2 regions of the Kitasatospora sp. NA04385 genome follow, and region 2 is predicted to be linked to the other one. Evidence: riboswitches for the same ligand, from Rfam matches in the RefSeq annotation. Region 2 holds a riboswitch; the other holds the start of a gene.

Region 1 (9,428 bases), 4.7 Mb from region 2:
CCGGGCTGTGGGCGCTGCCGGTGTTCTGCCTGCCGCTGCTGCTCGCCCAGGCCTCCTTCCGGCGGGCCGCCGCGGTGCGGGCCACCACCGGGCAGACCATCGAGACGCTGGCCCGGGCCACCGAGATCGCCGGGTACACCACCCCGGGGCACGCCCGCCGGGTCGCCGACACGGCGTGCGCGCTGGGGCGCGAACTCGGGCTCGGCAGCCGGGAGCTGACGCTGCTGGAGTACGCCGCGCTGATGCACGACATCGGGCAGCTGTCGCTGGTCGAGCCCGTCCCGGGCGGCGCCACGGCGCTGCTGGCCGACGGCGAGCAGCAGCGGATCGCCCGGCTCGGCAGCGAGGTGATCCAGCGCACCGGGGTGCCCCGGCAGGTGTGGCAGCAGGTCGCCCGGCTGGCCGACCCGTGCCGCCTGGCCGACGGCCGGCACGACCCCACCCTGCCGCTGGCCTCCCGGATCATCCGGGTCGCCAACGCCCACGACGACCTGCGCACCGCCGCCGCCGACCGCCCCCGCGCGGGCCTGCTCGACCCGGTGGAGCACCTGCGGCTGGACGCCGGGCACGGCTACGACCCGGTGGTGCTGGACGCGCTGGCCCGGCTGGCCGCCGCGGCCACCGCGCCGCCCGCGGTCCGGACGGGCGCTGCCGCCCGGCGGCCTGAATGGCCGCGCGGGGCGCGCGGCCGGGGGCGGGCGTGGTTGGATGCGGTCGTGGCGGGAAGACCCGGAGGCGGGGCGACCCGGTGACGACCGACGGCAAGGGACCAACGTGAGGATCTTCCACCGCGCACGGCACCGTCCGTCGGCGACCTGGCGGCAGACCACCGACCGTGCGTTCACCCTGATCGGCGACGGCCGCTACGAGGACGCCGGGGCGCTGCTGGTGATGGCCGCGGACCTGGAGCCGTGGCTGTCCGACTCCTGGTTCAACCTGGCCCTGCTGCACAAGTTCCGCCGGGACTGGGAGCAGGCCCGCTCGGCCGGCCTGCGCGCCGTCGCGCTGCTCGACCGCCAGCACGGCGCCCCGGACTGGTGGAACCTGGGCATCACCGCCACCGCCCTGCAGGACTGGCCGCTGGCCCGCCGCGCCTGGCAGGCGTACGGGCTGCGGCTGCCCGGCGGGCCCGCCCTGGACGGGCCGATCGAGCTCGACCTGGGCACCACCCCGGTGCGGCTGTCCCCGGACGGCGAGTCCGAGGTGGTGTGGGGCCGCCGGCTCGACCCGGCCCGGATCGAGGTGCTGTCCATCCCGCTGCCGTCCTCCGGCCGCCGCTGGGGCGAGGTGGTGCTGCACGACGGCGCCCCGCACGGCGAGCGGGTCGCCGAGGGCGTCGCCTACCCGGTCTTCGACGAGATCGAGCTGTGGGCGCCGTCCCCCGTGCCGACCTGGGTGGTGCTGCTGCAGGCCGCCACCGCCGCCGACCGGGACGCGCTGGAGCGCACCGTCGCCGACGCCGGGTACGCCGCCGAGGACTGGACGTCCTCGGTGCGGCTGCTGTGCCGCACCTGCTCGGAGTCCCGGATGGCCATCGACGACGGCCACACCGCCCACCACGACCCGCACGACGACGGCGACCCGCTGCACCCCGGCCACCTCAGCCACCTCAGCCAGGGCGCGGCCGGCGGCCCCTGGCAGGTCGAGCGCGAGTGCGGGATCGCCGCGCCCGCCGGCCTGGTCCGGGCGCTGCTGGAGCGCTGGGCCGCGGCCTCCCCGGCCACCCGCGCCTACCGGGACCTCGAAGAGGTCTGCTGACCCCCGGCCGCCCCGCGCCCCGTACCCTGGACCGGTACACCAGGCGGATGCGGACGAAAGCGGAACCGAGCGATGGCCGAGCAGCACGACCACGAGCACGACCACGGACACGACCACGCGCACGAGGACACCGAGCCCCAGCGGGTGGTCGGCGAGGAGCCGGACCTGTCCAGGGGCACCGCGCGTCCGATCACCGTGGTCGGCAACCCGGTGCTGCACCGCGAGGTGCGGACCGTCACCGCCTTCGACGGCGAGCTGTCCGCGCTGATCGACGACATGTTCCAGTCGATGTACGCGGCGGAGGGCGTCGGCCTGGCCGCCAACCAGATCGGCGTCGACCTGAAGGTCTTCGTCTACGACTGCCCCGACGACGAGGGCGTCCGGCACGTCGGCCACGTGGTCAACCCGGTCCTGGAGGAGCTGCCGGCCGGCCGCCGCGTCCTGGACGACGGCCAGGAGGGCTGCCTGTCCGTCCCCACCGCCTACCAGGAGCTGGCCCGCCCCGACCACGCGGCCGTCACCGGCCAGGACAAGGACGGCAACCCCGTCCGGGTCGAGGGCACCGGCTTCTTCGCCCGCTGCCTCCAGCACGAGACCGACCACCTGTACGGGTACCTGTACATCGACCGGCTCTCCAAGCGCGACCGCAAGGACGCGCTGCGGCAGATGGCCGACGGCACCCCCAAGTACGCGACCGTCCCGAACGACTGACGGTCCGGCCGTAGCGCGCGAAGGGCCGCACCCCCGCGGGGGTGCGGCCCTTCGCCCTGCGGCCCGGAAGCGGCCTAGAAGTCGTCGTCGAAGGAGACCGAGCCCTCGACGGCGATCTGGTAGGCGGAGACCCGGCGCTCGAAGAAGTTGGTCAGCTCCTGGACGTTCTGCAGCTCCATGAAGCCGAACGGGTTGGTGGAGCCGTACCGGATCGGCAGACCGAGGCGGGCCAGGCGCTGGTCGGCGACGGCCTGGAGGTACTCGCGCATCGAGTCGGTGTTCATGCCGGGCAGGCCCTCGCCGCACAGGTCGCGGGCGAACTGGAGCTCGGCCTCGACGGCCTCCTCCAGCATCTCGGTGACCTGCTGGGCCATCTTGTCGTCGAAGAGGTCGGGCTCCTCCTCGCGGACGGTGTCGACCACCGAGAACGCGAAGTCCATGTGCATCGACTCGTCGCGGAACACCCAGTTGGTGCCGGTGGCCAGGCCGTGCAGCAGGCCGCGGCTGCGGAACCAGTACACGTAGGCGAAGGCGCCGTAGAAGAACAGGCCCTCGACGCAGGCCGCGAAGCAGATCAGGTTGAGCAGGAAGGCCCGGCGGTCCTCCTTGGTCTGCAGCGAGTCGAGGTGGTCGACCGCGTTCATGTATGTGAAGCAGAACTGGGCCTTCTGCGCGATGGAGGGGATGTTCTCCACCGCGGCGAAGGCGGCGTTGCGGTCCTCCGGGTCGGGCAGGTAGGTGTCCAGCAGCGTCAGGTAGAACTGGACGTGCACGGCCTCCTCGAACAGCTGCCGCGACAGGTAGAGCCGGGCCTCGGGGGAGTTGATGTGCTTGTAGAGGCTCAGCACCACGTTGTTGGCGACGATCGAGTCACCGGTGGCGAAGAACGCGACCAGCCGGCCGATCATGTGCCGCTCGCCCTCGGAGAGCTTGGCGAGGTCGGCGACGTCGGAGTGCAGGTCCACCTCCTCCACGGTCCAGGTGTTCTTGATCGCGTCCCGGTACCGGTCGTAGAACGACGGGTAGCGCATCGGACGGAGCGTCAGCTCGAAGCCCGGGTCGAGCAGCATCTTCTTCTGGTCTTCGGTGCTCATTACTGGCAGGCCTCGCAGGACTCGGGGTTCTCCAGCGAGCAGGCGATGGCGTCCTGCTCGGCCTGGGAGAGGGCGGGGGTCTGCACCGGGACGGGGGCGGCGGTGCGGGCGGCTCCGGACGCGGCCTGGGCGATCCGGGTCGCCGGGCGGGAGCGCAGGTAGTAGGTGGTCTTCAGACCGACCTTCCACGCGTAGGAGTACATCGAGGAGAGCTTGCCGATGGTCGGCGCGGCCATGAACAGGTTCAGCGACTGGCTCTGGTCGATGTACGGCTGGCGGGCGGCGGCCAGGTCGATCAGCGCGCGCTGCGGCAGCTCCCACGCGGTGCGGTACAGCGAACGGACCTCCTGCGGCAGCCAGTTGAACTCCTGGATGGAGCCGTTGGCGTCGCGCAGCGCGTCCCGGGTCTGCTGGTCCCAGACGCCGAGCTCCTTGAGCTCGCGCACCAGGTACGGGTTGACCTGGAGGAACTCGCCGGAGAGGGTCTCGCGCTTGAACAGGTTGGAGACCTGCGGCTCGATGCACTCGTAGACGCCGGCGATGGACGCGATGGTCGCGGTCGGGGCGATGGCGAGCAGCAGCGAGTTGCGCAGGCCCACCTCGGCGATCCGGGCGCGCAGCGCGTCCCAGCGCCCGGTCCACTGCGGGGTGGCCGCACCGAAGTGGTCGACGTGCAGCTGGCCGCGGGCGGCGCGGGTCTCGCCGTACGCCTCGTGCCGGCCGAACTTCTCGGCCAGGTCGGCGGAGCGCTCGTACGCGGTGAGCATGATGCGCTCGGCGATCAGGGTGGAGAGGGCGACCGCCTCGGCGGAGTCGAAGTCGATCCGCAGCTGGAAGAAGACGTCCTGCAGGCCCATCACGCCCAGGCCGACCGGGCGCCAGCGGGAGTTGGACGTCCCGGCCTCGGTGGTCGGGTAGAAGTTGATGTCGATCACGCGGTCGAGGAAGGTCACCGCGGTGCGGACGGTGGCGTCCAGGCGGTCCCAGTCCATCGCGTTCAGCAGGTCGGCGGCGGTGGCGCCGGGGGCGACGTGCGCGCCCAGGTTGACCGAGCCGAGGTTGCAGACCGCGGTCTCCGAGTCGTCGGTGACCTCCAGGATCTCGGTGCACAGGTTCGAGGAGTGCACCGTGCGGCCCGGCAGCGCGGTCTGGTTGGCGGCCCGGTTGGAGGCATCCTTGAAGGTCATCCAGCCGTTGCCGGTCTGCGCCAGGGTGCGCATCATCCGGGCGTACAGGGTCTGCGCGGGGATGGTGCGCACGGCCTTGCCCGCCAGTTCGGCCTTGACGTACGCGGCGTCGAACTCGGCGCCCCACAGGTCGACCAGCTCCGGCACGTCCGCCGGGGAGAACAGCGACCAGTCGGCGTTGGCGTTGACCCGGCGCATGAACTCGTCCGGGATCCAGTGCGCCAGGTTCAGGTTGTGGGTGCGCCGGGCCTCCTCGCCGGTGTTGTCGCGGAGCTCCAGGAACTCCTCGATGTCGGCGTGCCAGGTCTCCAGGTACACGCAGGCCGCGCCCTTGCGCCGGCCGCCCTGGTTGACCGCCGCCACGGAGGAGTCCAGGGTGCGCAGGAACGGCACGATGCCGTTGGACTGGCCGTTGGTGCCGCGGATCAGCGAGCCGCGCGAGCGGATCCGCGAGTAGGACAGGCCGATGCCGCCGGCGTGCTTGGACAGCCGGGCGATCTGCGCGTACCGGTTGTAGATCGAGTCCAGGTTGTCCAGCGGCGAGTCCAGCAGGTAGCAGGAGGACATCTGCGGGTGCCGGGTGCCGGAGTTGAACAGCGTCGGGGAGCTGGTCAGGTACTCCAGGCGGCTCATCAGGGTGTACAGCTCGGCGACCTCGCGCACCGACTCCTCGGAGGTTCCCACCGCCAGGCCCGCCGCCACGCGGAGCAGGAAGTGCTGCGGGGTCTCGACCACCTTGCGGGTGATCGGGTGGCGCAGCAGGTAGCGGGACTGCACGGTGCGCAGGCCGAAGTACTCGAAGCGGTCGTCGCCGGCCTCGTCGATCAGCGAGTCGAACAGGTCGGCGTGCTCGGCCACGAACGCGGCGGTGGCGTTGCCGATCAGGCCCTCGGCGTGGCCCACGGCCACCGAGGAGGAGAACGAGGTGACGTGCTGGGTGGCGGCCTCGTCGCGGATCTCCAGCGCCAGCAGGCGGGCGGCCAGCTTCGAGTACTGCGGGTCCTCGGCGATCATCGACGCGGCGGCCTCCACGGCCAGCCCGCGCAGCTCGGCGAAGTCCGAACCGGCGTGGCGGCCGCGCAGCGCGGCGGCGGCGACGTGGCCGGGGTCCACCTGGGGGAGGTCGGTGCTGCGGTCGGTGAGCAGCCGGAGCAGCGCCGCACCGGGATCGGTGAAGGCGTCGGCGGATCCCTGGGACGGCAGGGTGACTGAGGCGGCGACGGTCAAGGCGCACTCTCTCCTGTGGCGGCGGCGGACGTGGCTCTACGGGTGTCCGGCACCGCACGCGGCCAGGGGAGGGCAGCACGAAGGAACGAGAACGCGTTCCGGCGCGCCGAAGACCACCCCCGGTCCGCCCGCGAGACCGGACGGCAAAGCTGTGCTGCATGGCGTCTGCGGGGATGCCGTGTCGCACACCGTCGGCAGGTCCTCGGACTCCGCGGGCGTCGCTACAGCCCGCTCACCGTTGCGGGGCAGTCCCGGATTCTCACCGGATTCCCCTGCGTCGACAGCGAGAGTGAGCATACATGTAGTGGCGGCTGGAGCTGGAAGCACCAGATGTAGTAGCGCGTGTCGCGTCGGCGGCGCCGCGCGTAGACAACGAAAACCGCCCGCCGGAGCCCGACCCGGGCCCCGGCGAAGTCCGGTCGGAGCCCGGTCGAAGTCCGGTCGGAGCCCGGCGGCGGCATCGTCGGCAGGCGAAAGAGCGGTGAGGGGACCGGGGACTCCCGGGCCTCAGAACCGCATCGTGTAGACCAGCAGGTCGGTGCCGGGCGTCGGCGACCAGTCCCGCTCGGGGCTGCGGACGAAGCCCAGCGCGGCGTAGATCCGGTGCGCGGCGGTCATCGCCGGACGGGTGGAGAACGCCATCCCGGCCAGCCCGAGTTCCCGGCTGCGGCCGATCGCGGCCTCCACCAGCGCCCGGCCGACGCCGCGGCCGCGGGCCGCCGCGCCGACCGCGAGCATCCGGATCTCGCCCTCGGCGGGCCCGGCGACGTCCGCCCAGGCGGTGCCGCCGGGGGCGAAGGTCACGCAGCCGAGCACGGCTCCGGCGTCGTCGACGGCGACCAGGAGCTCGGCCTCCCGGCCGCGGCGGGCGGCGTCGCGCAGGAGCTCGACGTACGGCGAGTCGGGGCGGGTGTGGCCGTCGCCGACGAAGGCCTCGACGCTGACCTCCCCGGCTCCGGCGAGGTCGCGGTCGAGGGCGCGGCGGACGAGCGGGCGGACGGTCGGGGAGCGCATCCGGCCAGTGTGCCGGAACGGCCGCGGCGCGGGTCCGCCAGGTCCGGGTCGAACGGGTAGCCGGTCGGGCGGTGCGCGTTGTCGCGGCCGTGGCGGCCGTTGCGGTCCAGGTCGCGGCCGACCAGGACGCCGAGGAGTCCGAAACTGCCGATGAGGCCCAGCAGGGCGAGCGCGGTGGTCATGGCTCCACTGTCCCGCCGGGAGCGGGCCGGGACGAGTGGCAGGAACGCACCATTGCCACGAAATCCTGCCACTGCGATGCTGGGCGGATGCGGAAGCTGGAGAACGTCGCCGTCGTGGTGCTGGAGGAGATCCACCCCTTCGAACTGGGGGTGGCCTGCGAGGTGTTCGGCCTGGACCGGAGCGACTCCGGCCTGCCGGTCTACGACTTCGCCCTGGTCGGCGACCGGCCCGGGCCGATGCGCACCCACGCGGGCTTCACCCTCGACGTCCCGCACGGGCCCGAGCGGATCGCCGGGGCCGACCTGGTGATCGCCACCGCCACCGGCGTCCGCGAGCACTACCCCGAGGAGCTCTGCGCGGCGCTGCGGGCCGCCCACGACCGCGGCGCCCACCTGCTGTCGATCTGCTCCGGCAGCTTCCTGCTCGGCGCGGCCGGGCTGCTCGACGGCCGCCGCTGCACCACCCACTGGCGCTACGCCGCCCTGATGGCCGAGCGCTTCCCGCTGACCACCGTCGAACCCGACGTGCTGTACGTCGACGACCACCCCGTGATCACCTCGGCCGGCACCGCCGCGGGCATCGACGCCTGCCTGCACCTGGTCCGCAAGGTGCAGGGCGCCGAGGTGGCCCGGGAGATCGCCCGCCGGATGGTGGTCGCCCCGCACCGCGACGGCGGGCAGGCCCAGTTCATCAACCGCCCGCTGCCCGAGGCCGACGGCGAGTCGCTGGCCGGGGTGCTGGAGTGGATGCGCCACCACGTCGACCGGGAGACCGGCGTCGACCAGCTGGCCCGGCTCGCCCACATGTCGCCGCGCACCTTCGCCCGCCGCTTCCGCCAGGAGACCGGCACCACCCCGCACCGCTGGCTCACCGGCCAGCGGGTGCTGCTCGCCCAGCGCCTGCTGGAGTCCACCGGGCAGAGCGTGGACGAGGTCGCCGCCCGCTGCGGCTTCGGCAACGCCGCCGCGCTGCGGCACCACTTCGGCCGCCGGCTCGGCACCACCCCGCAGGCCTACCGGCGGGCGTTCGGCGGCCCGGCGCGGCCCGTCGAACCGGAGCCCGCGGGCTGAGGCGGCGGCGGGCAGTGGGGGACGGCGGGCAGCGGGCAGCCGGGGAGGGGCAGCCGGGGACGGCCGGGGCGGGGTCAGCCCGACAGGTGGCCGGTCTGGTTCCAGCCGGCCGGCCGCAGCCGCCCGTCGCGGGCCCGCCACACGCTGGTCGAGCAGTTCGCCACCGGGTCCAGTGCGAGCAGCTCCTGCTCGGGCAGCCGGTCCAGCACGTGCCGCAGCATCAGCACGGTGCAGTCGTGCGCCACCACCAGCACCGGCCGCCCCGCCTCCTCCTCGCCCAGGTCGCGCAGCAGGTCGCGCACCCGCAGCGCCACGTCCAGCCAGGACTCCCCGCCGGGCGGCCGGTAGTACAGCTCGCCCATCCGCCGCCGCCGCTCGGCCTCCGCCGGGTGGTCGCGCTCGATCGCCGCCTTGGTGAGCATCTCCAGCACGCCCAGCTCCCGGTCCCGCAGCCGCTCGTCGTAGCGCACCGCCAGCCCCACCGGGACGCCGCCCAGCCCGGACGCCTGGGCCAGCGCGATCCGGGCGGTCTCCGCGGTGCGCACGTACGGGGAGCACCACACCGAGCGGGGCCGGTCGGCGGGCGGCCGGGCGGCCCACCAGCGCCCCAGCTCGCGGGCCTGGTCCTGGCCGTGCAGGGAGAGCGGGATGTCGGCGTCCCGGCAGGTGATCGGGACGGTGAGCGCCCCGCTGGCGTCCGCGTGGCGGAACTCCACGTTGGCGGTCGACTCGCCGTGCCGGGTGGCGACCAGCACCGAGGGCAGGCGGCCGGTTCTGTCCGGTTCCGCGTCCTCGGGACGGTGTCCGTTGCGTACCGTGGTGAGGTCGGTCATGGCGGTGGCTCCCCGTGGTCGGTGGCGCGTGCGGTGGGTCGTCTCTCCCGGTCTCTCCGGTGGACGGGCGGCCCCAAACGGAAGGACGCGCCGCCACCCCAGTGTCGATCGGGGTGACGGCGCGTCCACAGGGCGCACGGCGCGACCGTGCGCGCCCCCGGTGCGTCAGTGCGCCGCCGCGGGCTGCGGAGCCTGCTCCACGGCCGCGTCGCCGGCCTCCGCGGAGTAGTCGGCCTTCGAGGTCTCGTCGGCGCCCTCGGGGGCCTTCAGGGCCCGCAGCACCAGCGTCAGGACCACCGCCACCACCAGGTTCAGCACGAACGCGGTCAGACCGATGTACCCGGTCTCCCC
Region 2 (9,428 bases):
TGAGCCCGACCAGCCGCACCGAGACCAGCATCGAGGTCCTCGGCGTGCCCGAGGACCGCTTCGAGGAGGTCCTCACTCCGGCCGCCCTGGAGTTCGTGGCCCGCCTGCACGAGGTCTTCGCCGGCCGCCGCACCGCCCTGCTCGCCGAACGCGCCCGCCGGGCCGCCGAGTTGGCGAGCGGCGGCACGCTGGACTTCCTCCCCGGCACCGCCGCCGTCCGGGCCGACGACAGCTGGCGGGTGGCCGGCGCCGGGCCCGGGCTGGCGGACCGCCGGGTGGAGATCACCGGCCCGCCGGAACGCCGGATGACCGTCAACGCGCTCAACTCCGGCGCCCGGGTGTGGCTGGCGGACTTCGAGGACGCCACCGCCCCGACCTGGCACAACCTGGTCACCGGCCAGCTCAACCTGATCGACGCCCTCGACCGGCGGATCGACTTCACCGACGCCCGGGGCAAGGCGTATGCGCTCAAGCCCGCCGCCGAACTCGCCACCGTCGTGGTCCGCCCGCGCGGCTGGCACCTGGACGAGCACCACCTGCTCATCGACGGCCGCCCCACCGTCGCCGCCCTGGTCGACTTCGGCCTGCACCTGTTCCACTGCGGGCAGCGCCAGATCGACCGCGGCCACGGCCCGTACTTCTACCTCCCCAAACTGGAGAACCACCTCGAAGCCCGGCTCTGGAACGAGGTGTTCACCTTCGCACAGGCCGCGCTCGGCCTGCCGTACGGCACGATCCGCGCCACCGTGCTGATCGAGACCGTCACCGCCGCGTTCGAGATGGACGAGATCCTCTACGAACTGCGGGACCACGCCGCCGGGTTGAACGCCGGGCGGTGGGACTACCTGTTCTCGCTGATCAAGAACTTCGCCCAGGCCGGGCCGCGGTTCGTGCTGCCCGACCGGGCCACCCTCACCATGACGCAGCCCTTCCTGCGGGCCTACACCGACCTGCTGGTGCGCACCTGCCACCGGCGCGGCGCGCACGCGATCGGCGGCATGGCCGCAGCGGTCCCGCAGCGCGACCCGGCGGCCCACGAGGCCGCGCTGACCCGGGTGCGGATCGACAAGGAGCGCGAGGCCGGCGACGGCTTCGACGGCTCCTGGGTGGCGCACCCCGCGCTGGTGGACACCTGCCGCACCGCCTTCGACGCCGTGCTGGGCGGGCGACCGCACCAGTTGGAGCGCACCCGGGAGGACGTCGACGTCACCGCCGCCGACCTGCTGGCCGTCCACCGGCTGACCGCCGGGCTGCCCAGCGAGGAGGGGATGCGCGCCAACGCCGCCGTCGCGCTGCGCTACCTGACCGCCTGGCTGGGCGGCTCCGGCGCGGTCGCCGTGTTCGGCCTGATGGAGGACGTCGCCACCGCCGAGATCGCCCGCTGCCAGCTCTGGCAGTGGCAGCACCACCGCACCCGGCTCACCGGCGGCTCGCTCGCCACCCCGGGCACCGTCCGGCGGCTGATCGACCGCGAACGGGCCGCGCTGCTCGCCGAGGGCGCCGACCCGGCGCGGGTGGACGACGCGGTGCGGATCCTGGCGGAGACCGCGCTCGGCGAGCAGCTGCCCGGTTTCCTCACCACCGCCGCGTACGCCCGCCACCTGGTCCGCACCACCGCCCCGGCCCCGGCGGTGGCCCGGTGAGCGCGCTGCGCCGGGTCGCGGTGCTCGGCGCCGGGCAGATGGGCTCCGGCATCGCCGAGGTGTTCGCCCGGGCCGGCCTGGACACCGTGGTCTGCGAGGACGGCCCCGACCGGCTGCGCGCCGCCCGCCGCCGGATCGACCGCTCGCTGCACCGGGCCGCCGACCGCGGCCGGATCAGCGCGGAGCAGCGCACCGACGCCTGGGCGCACCTGCTGTTCACCGACGACCTGGACGCCCTCGCCGACCGGCAGTTGACCGTCGAGGCGGTCCCCGAGGACGAGCCGCTGAAGCTGCGCCTGCTGGCCGCCCTGGACAAGGTCCTGGCCGACCCGGAGGCGGTGATCGCCACCAACACCTCCGCCCTGCCGGTCACCCGGCTGGGCATCGCCACCGGCCGCCCCGCCCGCGTGCTGGGGCTGCACTTCTTCAACCCGGCGCCGGTGATGCCGCTGGTCGAGCTCGTCCCGTCGCTGCACACCGCGCCCGAAGTGGCCGACCGCGTCGAGGAGTTCGCCCGGGACGTGCTCGGCAAGCGGGTGGTCCGGGCCCGGGACCGGGCGGGCTTCGTGGTCAACGCGCTGCTCGTCCCGTACCTGCTCTCGGCGATCCGGATGGCCGAGGGCGGGCACGCCGACGCGGCCGACATCGACGCCGCCATGGTGCACGGCTGCGCCCACCCGATGGGCCCGCTCGCGCTGGCCGACCTGATCGGCCTGGACACCGTCGAGGCGATCGCCCGCGCGATGTACGACGAGGACAAGGAGCCGCTGCACGCCCCGTCCCCGCTGCTGTCCCGGATGGTCGAGGCGGGCCTGCTCGGCCGCCGGAGCGGGCGCGGCTTCCACCGGTACGACCCGGCCCCCTGACGGCCGGCCGGGTGCGGTGGGGGCACAATCGTGGCCATGCGCACTCTTCTGGTCATCGGCATCGGTGCGGGCGATCCCGACCACCTCACCCTGGAGGCGGTCAAGGCGATCGGCCGCACCGACGTGTTCCTGCTGCTGGACAAGCCCGCCGAACGGCAGGACCTGATGCGGCTGCGGCGGGACATGATCGCCGAGCACGGCCGTCCCGGGCACCGGGTGGTCGAGCTGGTCGACCCGGCCCGGGACCGCGGCACGGCCGCGTACGCGCAGGCCGTGGAGGAGTGGCGGGAGCGGCGGGCGGACCTGGTGGAGCGGGCCGTGGCCGAGGAGGTCCCGGACGGCGGGACGGGTGCGCTGCTGGTGTGGGGCGACCCGGCGCTGTACGACAGCGTGACCGCCGTGCTGGACCGGATCCTGGCGCGCGGACGCACCGGGTTCGCCTACACGGTGGTCCCCGGGATCAGCAGCGTGTCGGTCCTGGCGGCCCGGCACCGCACCACGCTGACCCGCACCGCGCGGCCGGTGCGGATCACCACCGGGCGGCGGCTGGCCGCCGAGGGCTTCGGGCCCGGTGCGGAGGACGCGGTGGTGATGCTGGACGGGCAGGGGGCGTTCGCCGAGATCGACCCGGCGGGCGTGCACATCCACTACGGCGCCTACCTGGGCACCGAGGACGAGATCCTGGTCTCCGGCCCGCTGGCCGAGCACGCCGACCGGATCGCCGCGCTGCGGGCCGAGGCGCGCGAGCGCAAGGGCTGGCTGATGGACAGCTACCTGCTGCGCCGCACCGACGGCTGAACCCGACCGCCGTCCCGTCCGGAGCCCGTCCTGACCGAGCCCGTCCTGTCCGGAACCCGATCCGACCGAGCCCGTCCTGTCCGAAACCCGTCCCACGGATCGGACGGGTTCGGGAGTTCGCGCCGGAATCCGCCCGGTCCGTTCTACACTGGCGGCGCGACTGGTTCGCCCCGTCCGCCAGGCGGGGCGTCGTAAGAGGGAACCCGGTGACGCCTTTAACGGCCAGTCCGGGACTGCCCCGCAGCGGTGAGTGGGAACGACCGCCGTCATACGCACTGGGCCCGGGAGGGTCTGGGAAGCGACGGCCAGTAGGTGCCCGGGAACGATCTCGATCCCCCGGGTGTGCCCGCGAGTCCGAAGACCTGCCCGTTGCCCGGGTGCGAACGTTCGCACCCGGTAGCCGGTGACCTCGAGGGCGGGTCGGCACGGACACCCGGCGGGCACGCGCGCTCCGGCGCCGCACCCCGCCCGGTCTCGCCACCCCCGCGCGCCCTCCTGTGCACCGGCCCCAGGATCAAGGCTCGCGAGGAGAGTCCCCTTGACTACGAAGTCCGTAGCCGCGGCAACCGTTCACGGATACCCCCGCCAGGGCGGCAACCGGGAACTGAAGAAGGCGATCGAGGGCTACTGGAAGGGCGCCGTCACCGCGGAAGCCCTGCTGGCCACCGCCGCCGACCTGCGCCGGAGCAACTGGAAGCAGCTCGCCGAGGCGGGCGTCCAGGAAGTCCCCACCGGCGACTTCTCGTTGTACGACCACGTGCTGGACACCACCGTCGCCGTCGGCGCGATCCCGCCCCGGCACCGGGCCGCGGTGGCCGCCGACCCGCTGGCCGGGTACTTCGCGATGGCCCGCGGCACCCAGCAGGCACCGCCGCTGGAGATGACCAAGTGGTTCGACACCAACTACCACTACCTGGTGCCCGAGTTGGGCCCGGACACGGTGTTCGCCGCGAATCCCGCCAAGGCCGTCGCCGAGCTCGGCGAGGCGCTCGCGCTCGGCCACGCCGCCCGCCCGGTGCTGGTCGGCCCGATCACCTACCTGCTGCTCGCCAAGCCCGCGCCCGACGCGCCCGCCGACTTCCAGCCGCTCACCCTGCTGGACCGGCTGCTGCCGGTCTACGCGGAGCTGCTGGCCGACCTGCGGGCGGCCGGCGCCGCCTGGGTGCAGCTGGACGAGCCCGCCCTCGTCCAGGACCGCACCCCGGCCGAGCTGAACGCCGCCGCCCGCGCCTACCGGGAGCTCGGCGCCCCGGCCGACCGGCCGAAGCTGCTGGTCGCCTCCTACTTCGACCGGCTCGGCGAAGCCCTGCCGGTGCTGGCCAAGGCCCCCGTCGAGGGCCTGGCCCTCGACTTCACCGGGCCCGCCGCCGCCAACCTGGACGACCTGGCCGCCCTCGGCGGGCTGCCCGGCAAGCGGCTGGTCGCGGGCGTGGTCGACGGCCGCAACGTGTGGATCAACGACCTGGGCAAGTCCCTCACCACCCTGGGCACCCTGCTCGGCCTCGCCGACACGGTGGACGTCGCCACCTCCTGCTCGCTGCTGCACGTCCCGCTGGACGCCGCCGCCGAACGCGACCTCGACCCGCAGATCGCCCGCTGGCTGGCCTTCGCCCGCCAGAAGGCCGCCGAAGTGGCCCTGCTGGCCCGCGCCCTGCGCGAGGGCACCGACGCCGTCACCGCCCGGCTCACCGCCAACCGCGCCGACCTGGCCTCCCGCACCACCTCCCCCATCACCCGCGACCCGGCCGTCCGGGCCCGCACCGCCGCCGTCACCGACGCCGACACCAGCCGGGCCCAGCCCTACCCGCAGCGCGCCGAAGCCCAGCGCGCCCGCCTCCAGCTGCCGCCGCTGCCCACCACCACCATCGGCTCCTTCCCGCAGACCACCGAACTGCGCACCACCCGGGCCGAGTTGAACGCCGGACGGCTGAACGCGGCCGACTACCGCAAGCGGATGGAGGCCGAGGTCCGCGCGGTGATCGCGTACCAGGAGCAGGCCGGGCTGGACGTGCTGGTGCACGGCGAGCCCGAACGCAACGACATGGTGCAGTACTTCGCCGAGCAGCTCACCGGCTACCTCGCCACCCGGCACGGCTGGGTCCAGTCCTACGGCACCCGCTACGTCCGCCCGCCGGTCCTGGCCGGCGACATCTCCCGCCCGCAGCCGATGACCGTCGACTGGTACGCCTACGCGCAGGGCCTGACCGACCGCCCGGTCAAGGGCATGCTGACCGGCCCGGTCACCATGCTCGCCTGGTCCTTCGTCCGCGACGACCAGCCGCTCGCCGACACCGCCCAGCAGGTCGCCCTCGCCCTGCGCGACGAGGTGAACGACCTGGAAGCCGCCGGCGCCGCCGTCATCCAGGTCGACGAGCCCGCGCTGCGCGAAACCCTGCCGCTGCGCCGCGCCGGGTGGCCCGCCTACCTCGACTGGGCCACCGACGCGTTCCGCCTCACCACCTCCGGCGTCCGCGCCGACACCCAGATCCACACCCACATGTGCTACGCCGAGTTCGGCGACATCCTGCGCGCCATCGAGGAGTTGGACGCCGACGTGATCTCGCTGGAGGCCGCCCGCTCGCACATGCAGGTGGCCCGCGAACTGGCCGAGGCGGGTTACCTCGCCGAGGTCGGCCCGGGCGTGTGGGACATCCACTCCCCGCGCGTGCCGAGCACCGAGGAGGCGCTCGGCCTGCTGCGCGCCGGGCTCGCCGCGATCCCGGTCGAACGCCTGTGGGTCAACCCCGACTGCGGCCTGAAGACCCGCGGCTGGCCCGAGACCCGCGCCTCGATCGACAGCCTGGTCGCCGCCGCCCGCACCCTGCGCGCCGAGCTGGCCGACTGACCCGCCGCACCCCGCCCCGCCACTCCACCGGCTCCCGGGGAGGCGGGGCGGGGTGCGCCGCAGGGGGTCAGCCGGAGCCGGGCAGCCCGAGGTTGCGGTAGATCTCCGTGGTGACCGTGGAGAAGTTCATGGTCATGAAATGGATTCCCGGCGCACCCTCGGCGAGCAGCCTCCGGCACATTTCGGTGGCGAATTCGATGCCGATCGCCCGCACTGCGGCGGGGTCGCCCTCGTTCCGCTCCAGCGCGTCCGAAAGGCGGGACGGAATCACGGCCGTGCTGAGCTGCGGAATTCTCCGCAGCGAGCGGACCGTGGTGACCGGCATGATTTCCGGAATGATCGGCGTCGCGCATCCGGCGCGTTCCAGGTCGTCCCGGAAACGCAGGTAGCCGTCCGTTTCGAAGAACATCTGGGTGATCGCGTAGTCGGCGCCCGCGCGGCATTTCGCGATGAAGTGCCGCAGGTCCGCGGCCCGGTCCGGGGAGCGCGGGTGCTGCTCGGGGAAGGCCGCCACGCCGACGCAGAAGTCGCCGGACTCCTTGATCAGGCGCACCAGGTCGGCGGCGTACTCCACGCCCCCGGGGTGCCGGTGCCAGGGGCCCAGCGGGTCGCCGGGCGGGTCGCCGCGCAGCGCGAGGATGTTGCGCACGCCCTGGTCGGCGTAGTGGCCGAGGATGTTGCGCAGCTCGGCCACGCTGTGCCCGACGGCGGTCAGGTGGGCCGCCGGGGTGAGCGTCGTCTCCTGGGCGATCCGCCCGGTGACGGCGACGGTGCGGCCCCGGGTCGAGCCGCCGGCGCCGTACGTCACCGAGACGAAGGTCGGCGCCAGCGCCTCCAGGCGGCGGATCGCGGCCCACAGGCCGGCCTCGGCCTCGGCGCTGCGCGGTGGCATGAATTCGAAGGAGTAGGAGCGCCGTCCGGTGGCCAGGAGTTCGGCGACGGTGGCGGCACGGTCGGTCCGGATGGAAGAGGATCCCAGCGTCATGACGGAATGCTAACGAGCCGTCGGCGGAATGATCTGCCACTGTCCGACATGTGATACGAAATGGCCGGTTCATTTCCGCCGAACGGGCGGGCCGGGAGGAGACGAATGAGTGGTTCAGGAGTATTTTCGGGCGCTCTTCCGGGCATTCCGGAATGGGGGAGGTGCGCGGTGATGGGCGTCGTGAACGTCACTCCCGACTCGTTCTCGGACGGCGGCCGGTGGCCGTCCGCGCGGGCCGCGGTCGCCCGCGGTCTGGCCCTGGTCGCGGCCGGCGCCGACCTGGTGGACGTGGGCGGCGAGTCGACCCGGCCGGGGGCGGTGCGGGTGCCGGCCGAGGTGGAGCGGGCCCGGGTGCTGCCGGTGGTGCGGGCGCTGGCCGCCGAGGGGGTGCTGGTCAGCGTGGACACCGTGCGGGCGGGCCTGGCCGAGGCGGCGGTGGCGGCCGGGGCGCGGCTGGTCAACGACGTCAGCGGCGGCCGGGCCGACCCGGCGATGGCCCGGTGGCGGCGGCCACGGGGCGGCGTTCGTGGTGATGAACTGGCGGGGCCCCGCCGAGCAGCGGCAGCGCCCGGCCGCGGGCGGCGCGGCGGTGCGGGCGGTCGCGGCGGTCGGCCGGCAGCTGGACGCCCTGGTCGCGGCGGGCGTCGACCCGGGGCAGCTGCTGGTCGATCCCGGGCTGGGCTTCACCGGCTCCCGGGCCGAGGACTGGGCGCTGCTGGCCGCGCTGGACGCCTGGCGGTCGCTGGGCCGCCCGGTGCTGGTCGGGGCCTCCCGCAAGCGCTTCCTGGGCGAGCTGCTGGCCGACCCGGCGACCGGCGCGCCCCGCCCGGTCCACGAGCGGGACGACGCGACGGCCGCGGTGAGCACCCTGGCCGCACTGGCCGGGGCGTGGGCGGTGCGGGTGCACGAGGTCCGCGCCAGCGCGGACGCGGTACGGGTGGCCGCGGCGGCCGGTCGGCCGGCCCCGCCCGGACCGGTCTCCCCCGTCCCGGAGAACGCCGACGGGCCGGTCCGTGCCCCGCACGCGGGGTGCGAACCGGCCCTCCGGGGCGGCTAGTCCGCGGCGGGGACGGCCGGGGACGGGCCGGCGCGGGGAGCAGGTGGTGTGTCCGTCGTGCCCCCGCCCGTGCCCGGCCTCGCCGGAGATCAGCTGCCGTAGCGCAGGGCGACGGTGTCGCCGACGTTGACGGTGGTGGCGCGGGTGGCGGCGGTGGAGGTTCCGTTGTCGAGGCGGACCTTCCAGGTGTTGGCACCCGCGTTGGCGGTGCCGTTGACGGCGGTGACGGTGCCGGTGCCGCTGGAGGGGGTGACGGAGGTGACGCAGCCGCTCGGGGTGGCGGTGGCGGCGGCGTCCAGGACGGCGCCGAGCGTCGTGGTGGTGCCGGTCGGGGTGAGGGTGACGGCGCAGACCTTGAGGCTGCCGGTGCCGTCGTCGACGGTGAGCGCGACCCGGGCGGCGGTGCCGGAGGTGAACGCGGAGGTGGCGACCCAGGTGGGGGCGCCGGAGGTGACGGGGGTGGGCGGGGCGGCGGTGAACCCGGCGCCGGCCACCGCGCGCAGCCCGTCCACGGAGGCGTACGCGGACGGCGTGGTGTCGGTGGACTGGTACTTGAAGCCGCCGCCGGGGTTGAACTGCAGGGAGATCAGGTAGTCGACCGGGGTCTTGCCGCTGCCGCTGGTGAACGCGGCGCCCTGCGGGTTGATGCCGCAGGCGTTCAGGCCGGAGACCGCCCAGCCGTTGGAGTCGGTGTTGGGGCCCCACATGGCGGCGAACGAGCCGTTGGCGTTCAGGTTGGCGGACAGGAAGCTCGCGGCGGAGGTGATCGCGCTGTCGGTCTTCGGCACCCCGGCCACGCAGAGCGAGGCCATCGCGGCGCCGGTCATGTCGATGTCGGAGGTCTTGGCGAGTTCGGTCGGGTTCCCGGCGGCCTTGCTGTAGTTCCAGCCGCCGTCGGTGTGCTGGTTGGCGCGGACGGCGGCGGCCGTGGCGTCGAGCAGGGCCTGCGGGACGCGCTGCCCGCCCGCCTGGGTGCGGGCGCCGCCGAGGGCGAGCAGGCCGAAGACGGTGCCGTTGAAGTTGGCGGACGGCCCCCAGTAGCCGGGTTCGGCGCTCTGCCAGTAGGCGGCGAGGTCGGCGACCAGGTTGCGTCCGGCGCCGACCCGGGCCGGGTCGATGCCGGCCGCGTAGGAGTTGAGGATGGCCCGCTCGTAGTCGGTGACCACCGGGGACCCGCCGGGCCAGGTGCCGGCGGCGAGCTGGCCCCGGTAGACGGTGCGGGCGTTCTTGGCCG

What was found. Region 2 has a riboswitch for cobalamin ahead of metE (5-methyltetrahydropteroyltriglutamate--homocysteine S-methyltransferase). Riboswitches for the same ligand answer to the same signal wherever they lie in the genome.
Region 1: it holds a riboswitch for cobalamin, as region 2 does, so the genes downstream of both, HUT16_RS22670 (ribonucleoside-diphosphate reductase subunit alpha) here and metE (5-methyltetrahydropteroyltriglutamate--homocysteine S-methyltransferase) in region 2, are expected to answer to the same signal.

The regions. Positions count from the first base shown of each region.
Region 1 is NZ_CP054919.1:5,051,992-5,061,419, forward strand. It holds gene HUT16_RS22650 (HD-GYP domain-containing protein) at 1-752, shown strand, start outside; gene HUT16_RS22655 (hypothetical protein) at 775-1,758, shown strand; gene def (peptide deformylase) at 1,831-2,469, shown strand; gene HUT16_RS22665 (ribonucleotide-diphosphate reductase subunit beta) at 2,544-3,563, opposite strand; gene HUT16_RS22670 (ribonucleoside-diphosphate reductase subunit alpha) at 3,563-5,977, opposite strand; cobalamin riboswitch at 6,153-6,291, opposite strand; gene HUT16_RS22675 (GNAT family N-acetyltransferase) at 6,485-6,991, opposite strand; gene HUT16_RS22680 (GlxA family transcriptional regulator) at 7,261-8,244, shown strand; gene HUT16_RS22685 (histidine phosphatase family protein) at 8,319-9,077, opposite strand; gene mctP (monocarboxylate uptake permease MctP) at 9,243-9,428, opposite strand, start outside.
Region 2 is NZ_CP054919.1:370,461-379,888, forward strand. It holds gene aceB (malate synthase A) at 1-1,643, shown strand, start outside; gene HUT16_RS01620 (3-hydroxybutyryl-CoA dehydrogenase) at 1,640-2,509, shown strand; gene cobF (precorrin-6A synthase (deacetylating)) at 2,546-3,307, shown strand; cobalamin riboswitch at 3,452-3,692, shown strand; gene metE (5-methyltetrahydropteroyltriglutamate--homocysteine S-methyltransferase) at 3,846-6,152, shown strand; gene metF (methylenetetrahydrofolate reductase [NAD(P)H]) at 6,220-7,137, opposite strand; partial or broken gene folP (dihydropteroate synthase) at 7,309-8,194, shown strand; gene HUT16_RS37705 (prenyltransferase/squalene oxidase repeat-containing protein) at 8,284-9,428, opposite strand, start outside.